Linked DNA regions of Collimonas fungivorans. The main gene of each other region encodes a partner of the protein of the gene in region 2 in a complex. Links are inferred from orthologs where the notes say so. Each region holds a gene or a part of one and is shown on either strand. Other genes may lie near its edges. The genes, in order: tsaD and tsaE.

The links.
Region 1: the proteins of tsaE (region 2) and tsaD are in contact, whole or in part, in a crystal structure (PDB 6N9A), measured with the Thermotoga maritima proteins. The link is inferred for Collimonas fungivorans from one-to-one orthologs. Residues at the interface, in WP_004082108.1 of Thermotoga maritima: Leu37, Gly38, Lys46, Lys57, Val59, Lys60, Ser61, Thr63, Phe64, Thr65, Leu66, Met67, Val69, Pro71, Tyr82, Arg83, Leu84, Asp86, Asp88, Phe89, Asp93, Ile128, Asp130, Glu131, Arg134; in WP_004082750.1 of Thermotoga maritima: Cys10, Asp11, Arg49, His50, Leu82, Gly84, Gly135, Gly136, Glu154, Thr155, Leu156, Asp157, Asp158, Ser159, Glu162, Asp165, Lys166, Arg169, Leu170, Tyr175, Lys213, Thr214, Leu217, Tyr218, Gln221, Arg222, Asn324.

The regions. Positions count from the first base shown.
Region 1 is NZ_CP013232.1:1,443,241-1,446,402, reverse strand. The notes cover bases 236-3,076. They hold tsaD (tRNA (adenosine(37)-N6)-threonylcarbamoyltransferase complex transferase subunit TsaD), read right to left. Parts: upstream 2,249-3,076; coding sequence 1,223-2,248; downstream 236-1,222. Other genes in these bases: CFter6_RS06230 (sigma-70 family RNA polymerase sigma factor), read right to left, coding at 2,636-3,076; CFter6_RS06235 (zf-HC2 domain-containing protein), read right to left, coding at 2,318-2,509; CFter6_RS06245 (DEAD/DEAH box helicase), read right to left, coding at 236-927. In the rest of the region: more of CFter6_RS06245, read right to left, coding at 1-235; more of CFter6_RS06230, read right to left, coding at 3,077-3,162.
Region 2 is NZ_CP013232.1:4,593,057-4,596,158, forward strand. Bases 311-3,091 are described here. They hold tsaE (tRNA (adenosine(37)-N6)-threonylcarbamoyltransferase complex ATPase subunit type 1 TsaE), read left to right. Parts: upstream 311-1,344; coding sequence 1,345-1,839; downstream 1,840-3,091. Other genes in these bases: queG (tRNA epoxyqueuosine(34) reductase QueG), read right to left, coding at 311-1,297; CFter6_RS20165 (N-acetylmuramoyl-L-alanine amidase), read left to right, coding at 1,803-3,091. Outside these bases: CFter6_RS20150 (AEC family transporter), read left to right, coding at 1-194; more of queG, read right to left, coding at 191-310; more of CFter6_RS20165, read left to right, coding at 3,092-3,102. UniProt on the Escherichia coli protein: Required for the formation of a threonylcarbamoyl group on adenosine at position 37 (t(6)A37) in tRNAs that read codons beginning with adenine.

The DNA.
Region 1 (3,162 bases), 3.2 Mb from region 2 along the record:
TTCGCCCCGCTTGAATGCTTCCAGCGCCGCCATGCGTTCATTCTGGGTCTTGTCGCCATGGATCGCCGAAGCATTGACGCCTTCGTTTTCCAGGTGGCGGGCCAGCTTCGATGCGCCGATCTTGGTATTGGAAAAAACGATGACCTGCTTCAGCTTGCGTTCGCGGATGATGTGCGACACCGCCTCGGCCTTGGTTTGCTCATTGACGTGATACATGGTCTGCGTCACGTTGTCGGCGGTGGCGTTGCTGCGCGCCACTTCGATCGTTACCGGGTTCTTCAGGAAAGTCGCCGCCAGCTTCTTGATTTCCCCCGAAAACGTGGCGGAGAACATCAGGTTCTGCCGCTCTTTCGGCAATAGGTTGATGATGCGCTGCAAGTCTGGCAGGAAACCCATGTCCAGCATGCGGTCGGCTTCGTCCATCACCAGTATCTGGGTCTGCGACAGGTTCAGCGTCTTTTGCTGCACGTGGTCCAGCAGGCGGCCTGGCGTTGCAATCACGATCTCGATGCCGGAGCGCAAGGCTGCGGTTTGCGGCGCGATATCGACGCCGCCGAACACCACGGTCGAACGCAGAGGAGTATGGCGGCAATAGGCTTTAACGTTTTCCGCGACCTGGTCAGCCAGTTCACGCGTCGGCGTCAGGATCAGCGCGCGCACCGGGTGCCGCGCCGGCGAGGCGCTGGTATTGGCATGCGCCAGCAGCAGCTGGATGATAGGCAAGGAAAAACCGGCAGTCTTGCCGGTTCCTGTTTGCGCCGCTCCCATCACGTCGCGTCCTTGCAACACCACCGGGATTGCTTCTGCCTGGATCGGTGTGGGATGGACATAACCCTGGTCGCTCAACGCGCGCAGGATATCCGGGGACAGCCCGAAATCTGCGAAACGGACGGTGGGCGTGGTTGGCACTGCTGGATCAGCTTGCATCTCAGACTGAATCTCGGACTGAATCTCAGGTTGAATATCGGACATGGTAGTTGGCGGCCTTTGGTGCAGGATGCACTCAAACAAAGGCACTATTTGCTCTCAATTGAATCGTGAATTTCGTGTCGGCCCATTGCTGACGACCAGTGCTTGCCAAGGCAAGCCACAGCGCCACCATGCGAACCAAATGATTGTGGAAGTGCCATAACAAGCACCGCAAGCCGGGTTACCACTTTGACATCGTTGCCGACATGTTTTGTACCACAGTCGCGCATTATACGCCTAGCCGGGAATTTGCTCAGATACCTAATTCATTCAACGGCCAGCGCGGCCGTACATTGAAGCCGTAGGTGCGCTGCGCTGCCTGCGGACTGATTTGCAAGCGCATCGCGCCGGCAAAGGCAATCATGGCGCCATTATCGGTGCAAAATTCCAGTTCCGGGTAATACACCCGGAAGCGTCGCTTCTCCGCCGCCGCATTGAGGGCGCTGCGCAACTGCTGGTTGGCGCCTACTCCGCCTGCGATCACCAGGCGCTTGAGGCCAGTCTGTTTCAGCGCGGCCAAGCATTTTGCCAGCAGCACCTCAACCAGCGCATCCACGAAAGCACGGGCGATATTGGCCTTGTCCTGTTCGCAGATATTGGCCGTATGGTTTTTGACAAGGGTCAGCACCGCCGTTTTCAGGCCGGAGAAGCTGAAATCCAGGTTTTTCGAATGCAGCATGGGCCGCGGCAACTGGTACACCGAAGGGTCGCCGAATTCGGCCAGGCGTGAAATCGCCGGCCCGCCGGGGTAACCGAGGCCAAGCAGCTTGGCCGATTTGTCGAATGCTTCTCCGGCGGCATCGTCCAGCGTTTCGCCCAGCAAGCTGTATTGCCCGACGCCATCGACCCGCATCAGCTGGGTATGGCCGCCGGACACCAGCAAGGCGACAAACGGGAAGCTGGGGGGGTCGCTGGCCAGGAGCGGCGATAACAAATGCCCTTCCAGGTGATGCACACCCAGCATCGGCTTATCCAGCGCCAAGCCGAGGCCGCAGGCAACCGAGGCGCCTACCAGCAGCGCCCCCGCCAGTCCCGGTCCCTGGGTGTATGCGATGGCATCGATGTCATGCCGCGCAATGCCGCTTTCAGACAATACCTGTTGCAGTAAAGGAATGGCGCGCCGGATATGGTCGCGCGAAGCCAGCTCCGGCACCACGCCGCCGTATTGTTCATGCATCGCCACTTGCGAATAAAGGGCGTGCGCCAGCAAACCGCGCTCGGTATCGTAGAGCGCAAGGCCGGTTTCGTCACAGGAAGATTCAACGCCGAGAACAATCATGGGTAGGGCAATAGGTAAGCAATGGCGCATTGTAAAGGAAAGCGCGGCCGCCCCCTTTGCAGTCGGCGATTAATCCTTGCCTAGCTGCTGCATTGCCTGCCGCATGAAAGCCAGCTGCTGCGAAAACCTGGTGCAAGCCGTGCAGGTCCACAGGTGCACGCGCACCCGTACCCGGGTCAGCGGCGACAGATTGCTGTCCTGCGCCTGGGACAGGAGCTGCTGGGTATCGCGACAATGTGGGATCAGGCGCTTATATGGCATAAAACATGGCATAAAATAAAGTAACTGGCTGGGCGAATATTTCGGTATTCATGGTTAGTCGCATCACGGATGCAATACTTACAATAGAACTGGAATTATCTTACATTGCGTATGAACGTCGCTAACTCAAGCCTGCGTGCCGAACCAGTTTAGCTGTAAACATTCGCGCAACCTGGCGCGCGCCCGGTACAGCAGCACCCAGGCATTCGCAGCGGTAATTTCCAGTTCCTTGCAAATTGCGTCTGTATCCAGTTCCAGCCATTCCCGCATCATGAAAATGCGTCCGGTTTTGGCGGGCAGCTTGTCGATGCATAATTGCAGGATATCGAAAAACTCCTTGCGCTCCAGCGCCTGGTCCGGATTGCCCCAGCTGGGTGCGGCTTCCACCGCATGTCCTGTCGATGTGAACAAGGCATCGATCATGTCGGCGTCGCTGCGGTCTGCGTCTTCGTCGATATTCAGCTGCACTTCGCGCTTGCCGCGCCGCAACTGGTCCAGCAATTTGTGCTTGAGGATGCCGATGACATAGGTCTTGAACGAAGACTGCTCCTGAAAACGGTCAGGATGCTCAAGCACCGCAAGTATGGTTTCCGAGACAGCATCTTCGGCCAGGGCGTCATTGCGCAACTGCAGCGCAGCAAACCGTATCAGCT
Region 2 (3,102 bases):
GGCAATGGCTGGGACTGGCGCCGTCGCAATTGCAGCTGGTGGTGCTGTTCTGCGCCCTGCCTACCGCCTCCAGCGCTTACATCCTGGCGGCCCGGATGGGCGGCAATGGCCCGCTGGTGGCGTTCATGATTTCCGCCGGCACCATGCTGTCGGCGCTGACCTTGCCGTTCTGGCTGTGGGTGCTGCAGCACTAATCGATACCATGCTGCTGCAACGCCCACGCTACATGCTCGCGCACCAGCTCGGACGGATAGTCGCTGCGCTGCTGCAAGGCGGCAATGATCTCTGGCGAGCCGGCGCCCGCCGCTGCGGTATTGCCAAGGCCGACCGCTATGTTGCGCAGCCAACGCAGGTAACCGATGCGGCGGATCGGACTGCCTTCCATGCGACTGTTGAACTGCTCCTCGCTCCAGCCGAACAGCTCCACCAGCGTAGCCTGGTCGAGGCCGTTGCGGACATCGAAATCGCCCAGCGCCGATGGCTGCGCAAACTTGTTCCATGGACAGAACAGCTGGCAATCGTCGCAGCCGTAGACGCGGTTGCCGATCAGCGGCCGCAATTCCACCGGGATGCTGCCTTTCAGCTCGATCGTCAGGTACGAGATGCAACGGCGGGCGTCGAGCCGGTATGGGCCGACGATCGCCTGGGTCGGGCAGACATCGATGCAGGCGCTGCATTGCCCGCAATGCGAACTGATGGCTTGGTCGACAGGCAACGGCAGGTCGGTCAGGATTTCGCCAAGGAAGAAAAACGAACCGGCCTCGCGATTCAGCAGCAAGGTGTGCTTGCCGCGCCAGCCCAGGCCAGCCTTCTGTGCCAAGGCTACCTCCATCACCGGCGCCGAATCGGTAAACACCCGATAGCCGAATTCGCCGATTTCGCCCTTGATGCGGTCCGCCAGCTGCTGCAAACGCGAACGCAGCACCTTGTGATAATCGCGGCCGCGCGCATACAGCGAGACGGTGGCGCTGGCGGCGGCGGCCGGCGCCAGCCGCGCCTGCTCGCGCGGCCGCCAGTTGCCCTGATCGTCCTGATAGGCGCGCGGCAGGTAATCCATGCGCACGGCTATCGCCCGGATCGCGCCGGGCACCAGTTCGGCAGGCCGGGCGCGCTTCATTCCGTGCGCTGCCATATAATCCATCTCACCGTGATAACCCAGCTCCAGCCATGCCTCGAAGCCAGCCTCCTGCTGCGCCAGGTCGACATCGCTGATGCGGACATCGGCAAAACCAAGCTCCCGCCCCCAGGCTTTGATGGTAGTAGCTAGCGCGCTTAGATTTTGGTCGATTACTGCCATGGCTGGTGTGTTTCAGAAAGACTAGATACAAAGGACTATGTTACGAGATGCCGCATTTTACAACCCACCTGCATGACGAGGCCGGAACCAACGCGCTGGGCGCCGCCTTGGCCAGGGCTTTGCTGCCCGGACTGGCGATCCACCTGCACGGCGACCTGGGCGCCGGCAAGACCGCGCTGACCCGCGCCCTGCTGCATGCCGCCGGCCACCAGGGCCACGTCAAGAGCCCAACTTACACCTTGGTGGAACCTTATACGATCCAGATAGCCCAACAGGCGGTCGAGGTGATGCACTTCGATTTGTACCGGATGGCCAGCCCGGATGAATTCCTGGAAGCCGGTTTCCGTGAATACTTCAACCCCGACACCATCTGTATCGTCGAATGGCCGGAAAAAGCGGACACCGCGTTGCCGCCGCCCGACATCAGCGTATTACTCAGTGTTTCCGGTGTTTCCGGCAAGGGACGTGATGTAGAATTGCAGGCGTTATCTGATAAGGGTAGTCAATGTCTCGCTCGACTGAAATTTGCACCAAACCTCTAAAATCAAAAATCCGCCGCACCATCCTCAAGGCCGGCAGTACTTTGCTCATTTCAGTACTGGCGCCGCTGTCGGCGCGCGCCGCGCAGATTGTCGCGGTACGGGTCTGGCCGGCAGATGACTACACCCGCGTCACGCTGGAAAACGACGCTGAACTGAAAACCACCCATTTCCTGGTGCAAAATCCGGATCGCATGGTGGTCGACATCGAAGGCATCGAACTCAATCCGACCCTGAAAGAACTAGTCGCCAAGATCCAGCCTAACGACCCCTATATCAAGCAAGTCCGGGTCGGCCAGAACCGCCCGAATGTGGTGCGGCTGGTGTTCGACCTCAAGGAAGAAGTCAAACCGCAGGTGTTTACCCTGGCGCCGGTAGGCGGTTACCAGCACCGGCTGGTGTTCGACCTGTATCCGGTCAATCCGCCCGATCCGATCCAGGCGATGATAGAAAAAGGCGAATGGCCGTCCGCCAACCCGGGTGAAATCGCGCCGCCGGTGGCGCAGACCAAGCCAGAGCAAAAACCGACGCCACCGTTGCAGCCGCAGCCCGAGCAGCCGCCGGTCGCCCGCATTGACCCGAAACCAGATCGCACCACGACCCTGACGCGCATGATCACGATCGCGCTTGATCCCGGCCATGGCGGTGAAGATCCGGGCGCCACCGGGCGCGGCGGCAACCGTGAAAAAGACGTGGTGCTGTCCATCGCCAAACGGCTCAAGGCCAAGATCGAGCAGCAGCCGAACATGCGGGTGATGCTGACGCGCGATGCCGATTTTTTCGTGCCGCTCGGGGTCCGGGTGCAGAAGGCCCGCAAGGTGCAGGCCGACCTGTTCGTCTCCATCCATGCCGACGCCTTTGTCACGCCGACCGCGCGCGGCTCCTCGGTATTCGCCTTGTCGGAAAAAGGCGCCAGCTCCACCGCTGCGCGCTGGCTGGCCAACAAGGAAAACTCGGCCGACCTGATCGGCGGCATCAACATCAAGAGCCATGACCGCCAGCTGGCCAGCGTGCTGCTGGATCTGTCGACCACGGCGCAGATCAACGACAGCATGAAGCTCGGCAGCGCTGTGCTGAGCGAAATCGGCGGCATCAACAAGCTGCATAAGGGCGCGGTGGAACAAGCCGGTTTTGCGGTGCTGAAAGCGCCTGACATCCCGAGCATCCTGATTGAAACCGCCTTCATTTCGAATCCGGAAGAAGAAGCCAGGCTGACCGACAATGCTTACCAGGACCAGATGGCCGATGCGGTCCTGAAAGGCATCA